Linked DNA regions of Prochlorococcus marinus str. NATL2A. Each later gene encodes a partner of the first gene's protein in a complex. Links are inferred from orthologs where the notes say so. Each region holds a gene or a part of one and is shown in the gene's direction. Other genes may lie near its edges. The genes, in order: uvrB and PMN2A_RS01745.

Region 1 (6,483 bases):
CTATATTATTCTCTATAGTTCTTTGCTCCTTAAGAGTAGTAAGTCCAGTCAGATCAGTCCCTCTGGCTAAGTTCATAATGACTGTCTCTGCTCGATCAGTAGCTGTATGACCAGTTAAAATTCTTGTACACGGAAAATGTATATTCTTTGATGATAAAAACTTAGCTTTCATTATTAGATTTTTATATCTCCAATCTCTTGCCTTTTCTTCATTAGCGACTTCTTTTTTATCTGCTTTATTAGAGTGAAATGAAATTTGATTTTTCAGACACCACAGTTTCAGCTCATCTTCTGTTTCCTCGGATTTAGCATGCCATTGGTGATTTCCATGCCAGACTTCGACTTGCCACTGATGCAGTCTTTTTAAATCAATAATTAATTTGAGAAGGGCCATCGAATCTTGGCCACCAGATATGGCTAAAAGAATGGTGGAGTTACTGGGAAGCAGAGATTTATTTTGTTTCAGTCTTTTGTGTAAACGCATATGCCATTTACTCCAAGACCTGTCATTTTGAGAAGATTGTGACATTTGCTTTGGTTTCAGAGCTCTATTCCCATTTTTTTAGTTCTTTTGCTGAGTCAATGTCACAATCAGGTTAATAGTTGATGTTTTTATGACACGTTTGCAGGCATTGCCAGTTTCACTTCAAAAGAGTATTCAAAATAGATCTTTATTGAAAGTAATTTCTGGTTTAAGTAATTTTAATCCAGAATCAGTATCTCTAATTGCGAAAGCTGCTGGTCATGGGGGCGCCGATTTATTGGACATTGCTTGTGAACCAAAATTAGTAGAGCTAGCGTCAGAGGTCTCGAATATTCCTGTGTGTGTAAGTTCGGTTGAACCAAGGTTGTTCCCTAACGCTGTTAAAGCAGGAGCATCAATGATTGAGATTGGGAATTTTGATTCTTTTTATCCAGATGGGCGTTTTTTCTCAGCTGATGAAGTTCTCTCATTAGCTACTGAATCTCGACGCCTTTTGCCTGAAGTTTTTTTGTCAGTGACCGTTCCTCATGTTTTGCCTTTAGATAGTCAAGCTCAATTAGCGTTAGATCTTGTTGATAGAGGGGTCGACTTAATTCAGACAGAAGGAGGCACAAGCTCTCATCCCATGAGTCCTGGAGCTTTAGGGTTAATAGAAAAAGCTTCACCTACTTTGGCCGCAACTTCCGCTATCACATCTGCTTTAAAGGAGAGTAATCTTGATGTGCCTGTGATTTGTGCTTCTGGACTCTCTGAAGTCACAGTCCCAATGGCTATTGCAGTAGGAGCTAATGGGGTTGGTATTGGATCAGCAATAAATAAATTGAATACTGAATTAGCTATGATTGCTACTGTAAAAGGTCTTCGTCAGGCTTTAAATTCTTTGAAATTGGTTTCCACGATTAATCAATGAGTTTTATAAGGTAATTTAAGCTTTTTTATGTTCAAAATTGGAAGAATATGGAAGTAATAAATCTATCTTTTCTTAACCTTTAAAAAGAAGATGCCTGAGTATAAACTTCAAGCTCCTTATACTCCGAAAGGGGATCAACCTGCAGCGATTAAAGGGCTTGTTGGAGGTGTAAATGATGGGGAAAAATTTCAAACTTTATTAGGTGCAACTGGAACAGGGAAGACTTTTACAATAGCCAATTTGATCGCTCAAACTGGAAGGCCTGCGTTAGTTTTAGCTCATAACAAAACACTTGCAGCTCAATTATGCAATGAACTAAGGGAATTTTTCCCAGATAATGCCGTTGAATATTTTATCTCATATTATGATTATTATCAGCCAGAGGCTTATGTTCCAGTCAGTGATACTTACATAGCCAAGACTTCATCAATTAATGAAGAGATTGATATGTTACGCCACTCTGCGACTAGGTCTTTATTTGAACGAGATGATGTCATAGTTGTTGCCTCAATTAGTTGTATATATGGTTTAGGAATTCCAAGTGAATATCTAAAGGCTTCTGTAAAGTTTCAAGTTGGTCAAAGTATTGATTTAAGATCTTGCCTTAGATCATTAGTTTCAAATCAATATACTCGTAACGATATCGAAATCAGTAGAGGTAGATTTAGAGTTAGAGGAGATGTATTAGAAATAGGGCCAGCATATGATGACAGACTTGTAAGGCTTGAATTATTTGGAGATGAAGTAGAAAGTATTAGCTATGTCGATCCTACTACTGGAGAAATCTTAAATAAACTTGACTCAATCAACATATATCCAGCAAAACATTTTGTTACCCCAAAAGATCGCCTCGATTCTGCAATTAAAGCAATAAAAAAAGAGTTAAAAGATAGATTAGAATTTCTTAATCAAGAGGGTAAATTACTCGAGGCTCAAAGGTTAGAACAGCGAACAATTTATGACCTAGAAATGTTAAAAGAAGTTGGATATTGTAATGGAGTTGAAAATTATGCTCGTCATCTTTCTGGAAGAGAACCTGGCTCTGCCCCAGAATGTCTTATTGATTATTTCCCAAAAGACTGGTTATTACTTATTGATGAAAGTCATGTTACTTGTCCTCAATTAAGAGCTATGTATAATGGTGATCAAGCAAGAAAGAAAGTCTTAATAGATCATGGATTTAGACTACCAAGTGCAGCTGATAATCGTCCTTTAAAGGATATAGAATTTTGGAATAAGGCAAAACAAACTGTTTTTATAAGTGCGACTCCTGGTGATTGGGAATTGTCCCAAAGTACAAAGAATATAGTTGAGCAAGTTATCAGACCTACCGGTGTTTTAGATCCTCTAGTTGAAGTACGTCCAACACATGGTCAAGTTGACGATTTGCTTTTTGAAATTAGAAAAAGAGCATCAAAAAATCAAAGAATACTTGTCACAACGCTCACGAAAAGAATGGCTGAAGATCTTACAGATTATTTATCTGAAAACAAAATAAGAGTTCGCTATTTACATTCAGAGATCCATTCAATTGAGAGAATTGAAATCATTCAAGATTTACGATTGGGAGAATATGACGTATTAGTTGGAGTGAATCTTCTAAGAGAAGGTTTGGATTTACCTGAGGTCTCTCTTGTAGTAATTCTTGATGCAGATAAAGAAGGATTTTTAAGAGCTCAAAGATCTTTGATACAAACAATAGGTCGAGCAGCAAGACATGTAGAAGGCTTAGCTTTGCTCTATGCAGATAAGATGACTGATTCTATGGCAAAGGCTATTAGTGAGACTGAAAGACGCCGAGAAATACAGAATATTTATAATATTGAGCATGGTATAACTCCTAAGCCAGCAGGTAAGAAAGCAAGTAATTCTATTCTTTCTTTTTTAGAGATCTCCAGAAGATTAAATCAAGATGGAAGTACCGATGATTTCGTTGATATCGCTGATAAGTTGATTGAACACAGCGCTAAAGATTCTGATAGCGGAGTATCTTTAGAATCTCTGCCTGAATTAATTGAAAAATTGGAATCTAAAATGAAAATAAAAGCTAAAGACCTAGATTTTGAAACAGCAGCAATTCTTAGAGATCGTATAAAGAAATTAAGGCATAGGTTAGTCGGTAGATAAATTATTTTTAGCTTTCATTTTTTCCTAATTTAAAGCAAGAATGAATTTCATTTAATGCTTTTTCACCATATTTTTCTGAGATAATACAAGTTGTTCTTATTTCACTGGTGGCGATCATTTCTATGTTGATTTTTTGATTTGCTAGTGCTCTAAAAATTTTACCGGCTGTTCCTTTTGTAAAAGGCATTCCAGAACCTACTGCGCTAATTCGTACTATTGACTCTCCTTCTTCGAGGTTTGATCCTTTCCAATTGCCAATCAATTCTTTTAATGCATATTTAGCATCGCTTCTATCATTTTTCTTTAAAGTGAAGCTGATATCTTTGGTTTTATCTTTATGCTTTCTTTCAGATTGAACTATAGTATCTAAGCTGATATTTTTCTCAGCTAAAGTGGAACATATTGTGGAGGCAGTCCCTGGTTTATCTGGAACATTCTTCACGCTAATTTGTATTTGATCTTTATCTAAAGCTATTCCCCTTACTTCTGGCTCGTTATTATTTTCAATCGTAGGATTCACGGTAATTTGTTTATCAGTGAGCTTGAAAACTTCGCTTACATTACGTAGTGCTTTTTTCCCTAATTCTGCATCAATAACACAACTGACTTTGACTTCACTAGTTGCGATTAGTCTGATATTAATACCAGAGTCAGATAGAATTTGGAATAGCGATGAGGCTATTCCAGGCCTTCCCATTATCCCAGCTCCATAAATACTTAGTTTAGTCAGATCTTTTTGAAAAGAGATATCACCTCCAATAGTATTAACGAGTTTTTTACATTGAGTTAGTGCATTATGTAATTCATTTTCAGCAACAGTAAAAGTGATGTCGTTAGAGTCGATCTGATGTGTCGCTTGAATAATGAGATCGACATTCACCCCACCCTCTGATAGAGATTCAAAAAGTTCCGCAGCAATTCCTGGACGATCTGGAATATTAGATAAAGCTACTACAGCTTGATTCTCAAGAAGTTCTAATCCATCGACAGGACTTCGATGTTCTATTCCACCTTGAGAAAAGTCAGGCTTCTTATTACTAGTTAGAGTGGTTCCATCAAGGTTGTCCCAACTGGATTTAACGACAAGAGTTACGCCGAAATTTCTTGCTATTTCAACTGCTCGAGGATGTAAAACAGCTGCTCCAAGGCTGGCCAATTCTAACATTTCATCACAACTAATACTTTTCATTAATTTTGCATTTTTCACAATTCTTGGGTCAGTTGTAAGTACGCCAGGAACATCGGTATAAATTTCACATTTAGCAGCTTCAAGCGATGCCGCTAGAGCTACTGCAGAAGTATCTGAACCTCCTCTACCTAAAGTTGTAATTTCAGCAATTCCTCCTATGCCAAGAGTTGTTCCTTGGAATCCAGCAATAACTATGGTTTGACCTTGGTCTAAGAGATTTTTTATTCGTTCTGTCCTTATCTCGAGGATTCTGGCTCTTCCATGAGCTGATTCTGTGATAATTCCAGCTTGAGTTCCAGTCAAAGAGATTGCTGGTGTGCCCAATTCGTTCAGGGCCATTGTTAATAATGATATTGAAACTTGCTCCCCAGTTGAGAGGAGCATATCCATTTCTCTATGAGGAGGATCAACAGTTATTTCTGATGCTAGCCGTGTTAACTCATCAGTTTGATGTCCCATGGCCGACACAACAACTACTAGATCATCACCTTTTTCTTTACTTGATTTGATTCTTTGCGCGACAGCTTTTATGCGCTCAATGCTTCCTAGAGAAGTGCCGCCAAATTTTTGAACCAGCAATGCCATTGAACTTACGTAAACTTATTGATTATTTCAGTTATTAGCCAAAATTTTACTGTCTGTTAGCAGATTATCTTTAAAAGAATCGATTGGCTTGATTCCTGATTTTATTGAGGCTTCAATTTTTAAAAGTTTTTTCATCAATTCAAGCAATGTTCCCAAAGATTTACCTTGAATTTGTTTGCGAATTACAAAAATACGTTTTGGGTTTGCAATCCCAGCAAGTTTGGCTATTTCTTTGACATCCTGATTCCCTTGTGAATCTAATAGATGTACCCAAAGCCATCCTCTTGATTGACCAGTCAACGTTGTTATTAATCGTAAAGCTGGCTCTCCATTTTTAAGTAAGGATTGAATTTTATTTAGAGCTATAATTTTCTCTCCTTTCAATAGTGAATTGGCAATTTCAAGTGCATTAGTCGAATTATTTTGAATTAGTTTTTTGACTAGTTCTTTTGATATTTCTCGCGGTTTATCTGTAGTTAAGTTTGTATTAACTGCTTCTGAGAATAATGAAAGCTTTTGAAGCTCAGTATTGATTAAAGAGCTATCATTACCTATACTTTCTACTATTAAATCAATTGTTTCATAATTCATTTTTAGATTTAATCGTTCTAAATTATTCTTCACTAAATTCCTTTGCCCATTGATATCCCATGGCAGTGGAAGAATAAAACTTTTTTCCTGTGATAATGTATTTGATTGGATGCTTTTTTCTATTAATTTAGTAGTTTTAAGTCTTTTATCAGGTTTATTTGCATTACTTAAAATCAGATGAGTCTTGTCGGGAATTAATTTGATTACTTGTTCAAGTTTATTACCAAGCTCAATAGAGCATCCGTTACAAAATGGACTTCTTCTAACTAGCACAATCCTGCCTCCGCTGCCTAAGGGAGCGCTTTGAGCCTCTTCTAGTGCTCTTAGATTTTGCTTAGGATCATTTCCATCTAGTTGACTATAATTGAAACTTTTCCATGAGGAGTCAATGACTGAATTAATTAGTTCTTCTATTTCTCTGTTACAGGCTTCATAATCATTCCCCCAGATTAAATGTATTGGCATTACTTAGAGATATTTTATTAATAAGATTTTGATCCTAAATTAGCCAAAGAAATTTAACAGTGAAAACATCAGAACATCCAATTTTTCTAGAAAGCATCAAATACATTCGATCTAAACTAGGCAATACCGGAC
Region 2 (6,579 bases), 1.4 Mb from region 1 along the record:
CTGCTGAAAATGTTCAGATTGAAGCTATTAAATTAGTTGGTAAATTGTATAGAATAGAATCTTTAATTCCTACCTTAATATTAAAATTAAAACACAAAAATCCAGATATTCGAAAATCTTCCATATTGTCATTAATCCAACTTAATATTAATGAAGCTATAAATCCACTCAGGGACCTTCTTAAAATTGAGCAAGATAAAAATGTTATCGCAATTATTAAATTAGCTATAAAAAAAATCAACAACTAAAAGACTTAATAAAGAATCTGTAATATTAAATAATTTTGTCTCTCAAAATATCTTCCTTTATCATTTGATCAATAGATTTATCATTTAATAAATCCTCAAATAAATCATCAATAGTATGATCTTTCATTTCCAAAAGTGCGCTGATAGAAGCTTTCGCTCTTAATAAGTCTTTATCTCTACAAGTTTTCATCAAAATATTTCTACCAGTTCTCCCTAATTGCCTCAAAAGAGAAATAACAGTCAAGATCATTTCAGGAGAACTATCTTTAAGAGCTAAATCAACTACTAACATCTCATCCTGAGTTAATTCTTCTAAATTAAAATTAACTACAACTTTGATAATTGTTTTAAGACAGCTAACTTTAACAGTTTTATTGTTAGTATCCATATACAATTGAACGATTGACTTTAAGGCTTTTTCTCCAAATCGTCCCAAAGCTAATATTGATTTTCTTCTTATAAATAAATCTTCTTCCTTGAGATTAGCTAAAAGATTATTCATAAACTTAACCTCAAATTCTTTTTTTAAAATCAAAAATGCTTGAGAATTAATATTTGGATTTGGATGCAAAAAATCTTGATAAAGTTCTATATATTTATTTAAATCTAAAGAATTAATCATTAAAAGTTCAAATAATTATTCAACATTACGAAAAAATATTTTAAATAAATTAAATTAAATTAAATTATTTTTATGCAAGTGCGTTTATTAAATAATCCAATAATCCTTTGAATTCCGTTTCGGCTTGCTGACCCATAACATCATTGATTTTAATTTCATCTCGAATAAAAATAAATGCTTCAATATAAGCAGCTGTTGGTAATAGTTGGATACGAATAATTTCTCTCATACCTGATATTCCCCATTCATCTAAAGGACCAGTGCCACCAGTTACTAAGCAATAATTAATAAGACGCAAGTAATGATGAATATCTCTCACGCACTTATCTTTATTAGCCTGCTCATATGAACCATTTTGATAAACAGCATCAACGGCAAGATTGGTAAATTTATCAAGACAAGAAGCAAGTTTTTCTGCAGCCTCTAGACGAGCTTTTGCCCTATCAAAAGATCCTTTCACAGACTCAAAATCACTCATGCTGGGAAATCTTCCTGCTGCATCAGCTGCGCTAACAACGGTTGTAACTGCAGATTTCATAGTGGCTTAATAAGAAATGGTTTGCGTGATGTAGTGGAGCAATTAGAGTTTAATATTTACCTCAAAGCTTCTATTACAAGATCAAAATAAGATGCCGCCTCAGAGGCGATGTCTTGACATTGTGCTCCTGATCCAGAATTAATCCCTTTAAACATTTTTCTTCCTGTATTTGTCTCGGTCATAATTGCGACTGTGGCAATCTTCATTATTTCAACGGCTCTAATAGCATTAGAGGTTGGGACGCCAAGAGCAAGATATGTTTCTTTTAAACCATTGAGGCATCTATCTTCAAGAACAGAGGGATCCCCTGCAAGAAGCGCGTAGCTTACATATCTCAAAATAATTTCTCCATCCCTTAAACAAGCTGCCATTCTACGAGTGGGATAGCAATGCCCTCCTGGTTGAGTAAGCCCAGTATTTTCACAAACCATTCCCGCCACAGCATCTGCAGCAATGCAAGAGACATTTTGAGTTATGGCAAGAGTTGCATCAATTCTTTTATTTGCATCTGCCACGTACTTTCTTAAATCTGCAAGATCCTCACTCCCAATTGCGGCGCCCTTGGCATCAGCACTTACAACTGTTCTAGAAAACGCATCAAGCATCTTTTAAATACCTACCTTCTAATAAGTAAAAGAGTTCAAGTAAAGACTTAATAGTCATTACTTCATTACTTCATTACTTATTCAACTTAAGACTTACAGTCAAATTTGATTGAAAGAGACCTAAGAACGCAATGCTTCTTAACTGTAAGAAAAATTTCCAAGAAAAACTAACCATAGAGTTATCTCAAAAAGCTTATAAGCAAAGTGGGATATCACTAATTTGAGCTATTGTTAAACAAAAAAATGAAAAGTCCAACTGAAGAAGAACTTGAAGAGTCAATTAAAGAACTAAGCGAATACAAAAATCGTTTAGAAAAAGAGGTTGTAACTATTTCACAAAAGCTCAAAATGCCTCAAAGAAAAATCGAATCAATTATCAACTCTCATCAAGAACTTAATAAAATAAAAATAATACTTTCTAAGCTATATAAACAAAAAGAAAATGCAACATCAAATCTGCTTTTATGATTTTATTTTTGCTGCTTAAATAATATAAAAATGTACCCCATGAATGTTGCAAAACTAAATTCAATTAAATGTATTTAAAGTCTATAAAATGAAACAATCAAACAGTATATTTCTAAATGGATTAAACGAGGCGCAGTCACATGCAGTTGATCATTTTCATGGTCCATTATTAGTTGTAGCAGGAGCAGGAAGCGGAAAAACAAGAGCTCTTACTCATCGTATTGCGCATTTAATTACTGAATACAAAGTTGATCCTAGTTCTATTCTTGCAGTTACTTTTACCAATAAAGCTGCAAGAGAGATGAAAGATAGACTTGAATTGCTTTTAGCAAAAAGGTTATCAAGTCTTACCCACGGGAAGCCTTGGACTGCCTTACAAGTAGCAGAACAAAGAGAAATTCGTAATCGTATACATCGTGAAATCAGTCGTGAATTATGGATAGGTACTTTTCACGCTTTGTTTTCGAGATTATTACGCTTTGACATCGATAAATTCAAAGACCCTGAAGGATTGACATGGACTAAACAGTTTTCAATATATGACGAAACAGATGCCCAAAGTCTTATCAAAGAAATAGTTACACAAGATCTACAATTAGATCCAAAAAGATTTGAACCAAAAAAAGTACGATGGGCAATCAGTAATGCCAAAAATCAATGCTTACTTCCTGATGATTTATCAAATAATCAAGAAGGTCAAAGAGGAAAATTAGTTGCTGAAACTTATAGACTTTATAGAAAAGCTTTAGCTGCTAATAATGCATTAGATTTTGATGATCTTCTATTAATACCTGTTCAATTACTACAACAAAATGAAAAAATAAGGACTTATTGGCACAGTCGCTTCAAACATGTTTTAGTTGATGAATATCAAGATACTAATTGGACACAATACGAATTAATTAAACAGTTGGTGACCAATGGTAAAGATCCATCTTCTTTTCAAGATTGGAATAATCGATCCGTTTTTGTTGTTGGCGATGCAGATCAAAGTATTTACAGCTTTAGAGCTGCGGACTTTAGGATACTAATGGGATTTCAAGAGGACTTTGGAAAGAAAAGCCTAGACAATAAATATGATTCAACTCTTGTAAAACTAGAAGAAAATTATCGATCTACCTCTACCATCCTCGAAGCAGCAAATTCACTAATCTCCAACAATAAAGAAAGAATAGATAAAGTTCTTAGAGCAACTAGAGGAGAAGGTGAGCCTATTAGATTAACAAGGTGTGACGATGAGATAGCAGAGGCAGAAGCAGTTATTCATAGGCTAAGAATTTTAGATGCCTCGAATCCAGAATTAAATTGGGGAGATATGGCTATTCTTTATAGAACCAATGCGCAATCAAGAGCAATTGAGGACTCATTGGTCCGCTGGAGTATTCCATACATTGTGGTTGGAGGATTACGTTTTTATGATCGAAGAGAAATTAAAGATCTACTAGCTTATTTAAGACTTTTAATTAATCCATCTGACAGTGTCAGTCTTCTGAGAGTTTTAAACGTTCCTAAAAGAGGGATTGGCAAAACAACAGTTCAAAGATTGAGTGATGCTGCTAGTCAATTAAAAATTCCTCTTTGGGAAGTTGTAAATGACCCCGAAGCTGTCAGATCTCTCGCAGGAAGATCAGCCAAAGGTCTTTTAATTTTTAGTGAGCTTATTAATGAATTACAAAGTCATCTTCTCTCTTCAAGCCCCGCCGAGTTGGTTCAATTAGTTTTAGAAAAAAGTGGCTATTTAAGTGAATTAATTGCAACAGGAACAGATGAGGCTGAAGAAAGAAGACGCAATCTTCAAGAATTAGTTAATGCCGCGTTGCAATATCAGGAAGAAAGCGAAGATGCAAATTTAGAAGGTTTTTTATCAACTGCTGCTCTATCAAGCGATGCAGATAATAAAGACACTGCGTCAAATCGAGTCACATTAATGACTCTTCACAGCAGTAAAGGTTTGGAATTTCCTGTTGTTTGTCTTGTGGGAATGGAGCAAGGCTTATTCCCAAGCTATAGATCGCTTGATGATCCATCTTCACTTGAGGAAGAAAGGCGACTTTGTTACGTAGGACTTACTAGAGCGAAAGAAAAACTATTTCTCTTTCATGCATCTGAGAGAAGAATGTGGGGAGGGATGAGAGAACCAGCTATCGCATCTATATTCCTCTCCGAAATACCAGAAGAACTTGTTAAAGGCGATATCCCATTATCTGGTGGGGCTACATTAAGAAGAGAAAAAAATCTAGACAGACTAACTAGAATTGATCGCCAAAGTAATAAAAAGTCCTTTCCTAGTGAAGCTGAAAATGCAGTAAGAAAAACATATTCTGGTCCTTCCCCAGGGAAGAGATGGTCAGTTAACGATAGAGTTGAACATTCTTCATTTGGAGAAGGGATAATCACACATGTTTTTGGTTCAGGAGAAAAAATCTCACTGGCTATAAAATTCTCAGGAATGGGGCCAAAAATATTAGACCCAAGACTAGCTCCATTGAAATTGATAGATGAGTAAGATTTAATCTGAAAAATGTTAACTAGCTAAAACCATATTTCTCATGGAATTATTTGATAAATCTACAATTGAAAAAGAGATAAAAGAATTACCGAGAGGAATTCTAACTATTATTTTAGAAGCAGCTTGCTCAGTCAATATAACTTCTATTGCAATAGTTGGAGGAGTTGTAAGAGACTTAATAAAAAAATCTAAAAATCAAAATTATGAAATTATCTTCAATGATCTAGATTTAATTATTGAAGGTGAGACCTCAACCTATATAAAAGAATTGCAAAAAGTTCTTGGAGCAGAAAGAGTAAAAGTCATCCGAGATAACAGAAATTACAAAACCTCAGAAGTAATAATTAATGGCATAAAAGTTGATATTGCATCTGCTCGTAAAGAAACGTATCCAATACCTGGAGAAAACCCAATAGTCGAGTTATCAACAATCAAAAAAGATCTAATAAGAAGAGATTTTAATATAAATGCAATGGCAATTGAACTGAAAGATAATAGACTAATCGATTTATTTTCAGGATCAGATGCAATTGAAAATATGAAAATGGACTTTTTGCATAAATCAAGTGTTTTAGATGACCCAACTAGAGTTATTAGAGCTTCTCGCTATTCTGCCAAGTTAGATTTTGATCTATCAAATCAAGCCTTAAAACAAATAAAAGATACAATAAATCTTTGGCCTTGGAATTGGCATATTGGAGATAATACTGATTTAGCACCTTCAGCATTATCAATAAGATTAAAAATGGAACTAGAATTGCTTTTAGAAGACAAATATTGGAAGAATGCATTAAAAAATCTACAAGTCTGTGGAGGGCTAAAAATAGTAGATTCGAAATTACAAAATGATAAACGACTTATTGAAAAAATTTTCATTGCAAAGAAGTCTAATATTGAACCCCTAACAGCATTTGTTTATGAATCTAAAAGCCCTATTTATCTAGCTAATAGATTACACTTAAATCAACAGCAAAAAGAAATAATAGAAGGAGCTTGTAGATTAAATAAATATCTAAAAAATATAACAGCTAATCATTTATATAAAAATTGGTCACCATCAAAGTGGACAATAAACCTTGAGAAAATCAATGCTAATGAATCTTCTTTCATGCTTGAAATATGTAGAAATAACCCACTAAAAGAATATTTGAAATCTTGGCTATTTAATTGGAAGAATATAGAGTCTCCAATAAAAGGAGATGATTTAATAGCTAAAGGTTGGGAACCTGGACCAGAAATAGGAATAGAAATAAAACGGCAAAGAATGAAATTAATTGATGAAAATATTGCTTTTTAAAAATTTAATAAGTATTTATTTGGAAATAAAACCTATTTTAATCCAAGGTCCTTGCTGTATAAGTTTTTCTGAATAAATCGATGAACAACAAACAACCAAAGGGCCACAAGTTTGTGGGTCTACTAAGATTTTCAGCATGGCATTATAAAAGGATCTATTAGAGCAAGAATCATTAGATGTGAGCTCAAACCTTAAGTTTTTATCTCCATCAATATTTTTTAGGAAAATTTGATTTGCAGGGGCCAAAGTGCTTTCAAAGCCTTTATCTAAAAGTTCTTTCACACCATCATAT

Evidence for each region.
Region 2: the proteins of uvrB (region 1) and PMN2A_RS01745 are in contact, whole or in part, in a crystal structure (PDB 7EGT), measured with the Thermus thermophilus proteins. The link is inferred for Prochlorococcus marinus str. NATL2A from one-to-one orthologs. Residues at the interface, in WP_096411307.1 of Thermus thermophilus: Glu23, Leu25, Arg26, Asp27, Gly28, Glu29, Arg30, Phe31, Arg55, Glu326, Asp327, Phe328, Glu379, Ser382, Gln383, His398, Gly400, Arg401; in WP_096412145.1 of Thermus thermophilus: His654, Arg656, Phe657, Gln666, Asp668, Glu669, Lys680, Arg681, Leu682, Ser683, Lys685, Tyr686, Ala687.

Annotation. Positions count from the first base shown.
Region 1 is NC_007335.2:1,747,664-1,754,146, reverse strand. Bases 1,048-4,002 are described here. They hold uvrB (excinuclease ABC subunit UvrB), read left to right. Parts: upstream 1,048-1,484; coding sequence 1,485-3,521; downstream 3,522-4,002. Other genes in these bases: PMN2A_RS09515 (aspartate kinase), read right to left, coding at 3,529-4,002; PMN2A_RS09525 (DUF561 domain-containing protein), read left to right, coding at 1,048-1,394. In the rest of the region: tRNA lysidine(34) synthetase TilS, read right to left, coding at 1-484; more of PMN2A_RS09525, read left to right, coding at 615-1,047; more of PMN2A_RS09515, read right to left, coding at 4,003-5,295; holA (DNA polymerase III subunit delta), read right to left, coding at 5,323-6,351; PMN2A_RS09505 (precorrin-8X methylmutase), read left to right, coding at 6,411-6,483. UniProt on the Escherichia coli protein: The UvrABC repair system catalyzes the recognition and processing of DNA lesions. A damage recognition complex composed of 2 UvrA and 2 UvrB subunits scans DNA for abnormalities.
Region 2 is NC_007335.2:334,719-341,297, reverse strand. The notes cover bases 2,228-5,278. They hold PMN2A_RS01745 (UvrD-helicase domain-containing protein), read left to right. Parts: upstream 2,228-2,569; coding sequence 2,570-4,987; downstream 4,988-5,278. Other genes in these bases: PMN2A_RS01740 (CCA tRNA nucleotidyltransferase), read left to right, coding at 5,031-5,278; PMN2A_RS01750 (hypothetical protein), read left to right, coding at 2,257-2,481. Also shown: PMN2A_RS01770 (HEAT repeat domain-containing protein), read left to right, coding at 1-248; PMN2A_RS01765 (glycosyl transferase), read right to left, coding at 274-870; PMN2A_RS01760 (bleomycin hydrolase), read right to left, coding at 941-1,408; PMN2A_RS01755 (bleomycin hydrolase), read right to left, coding at 1,465-2,013; more of PMN2A_RS01740, read left to right, coding at 5,279-6,287; selenide, water dikinase SelD, read right to left, coding at 6,303-6,579. UniProt on the Escherichia coli protein: A helicase with DNA-dependent ATPase activity. Unwinds DNA duplexes with 3'-5' polarity. Translocates on single-stranded DNA with 3'-5' polarity. Initiates unwinding more efficiently from a nicked substrate than double-stranded DNA.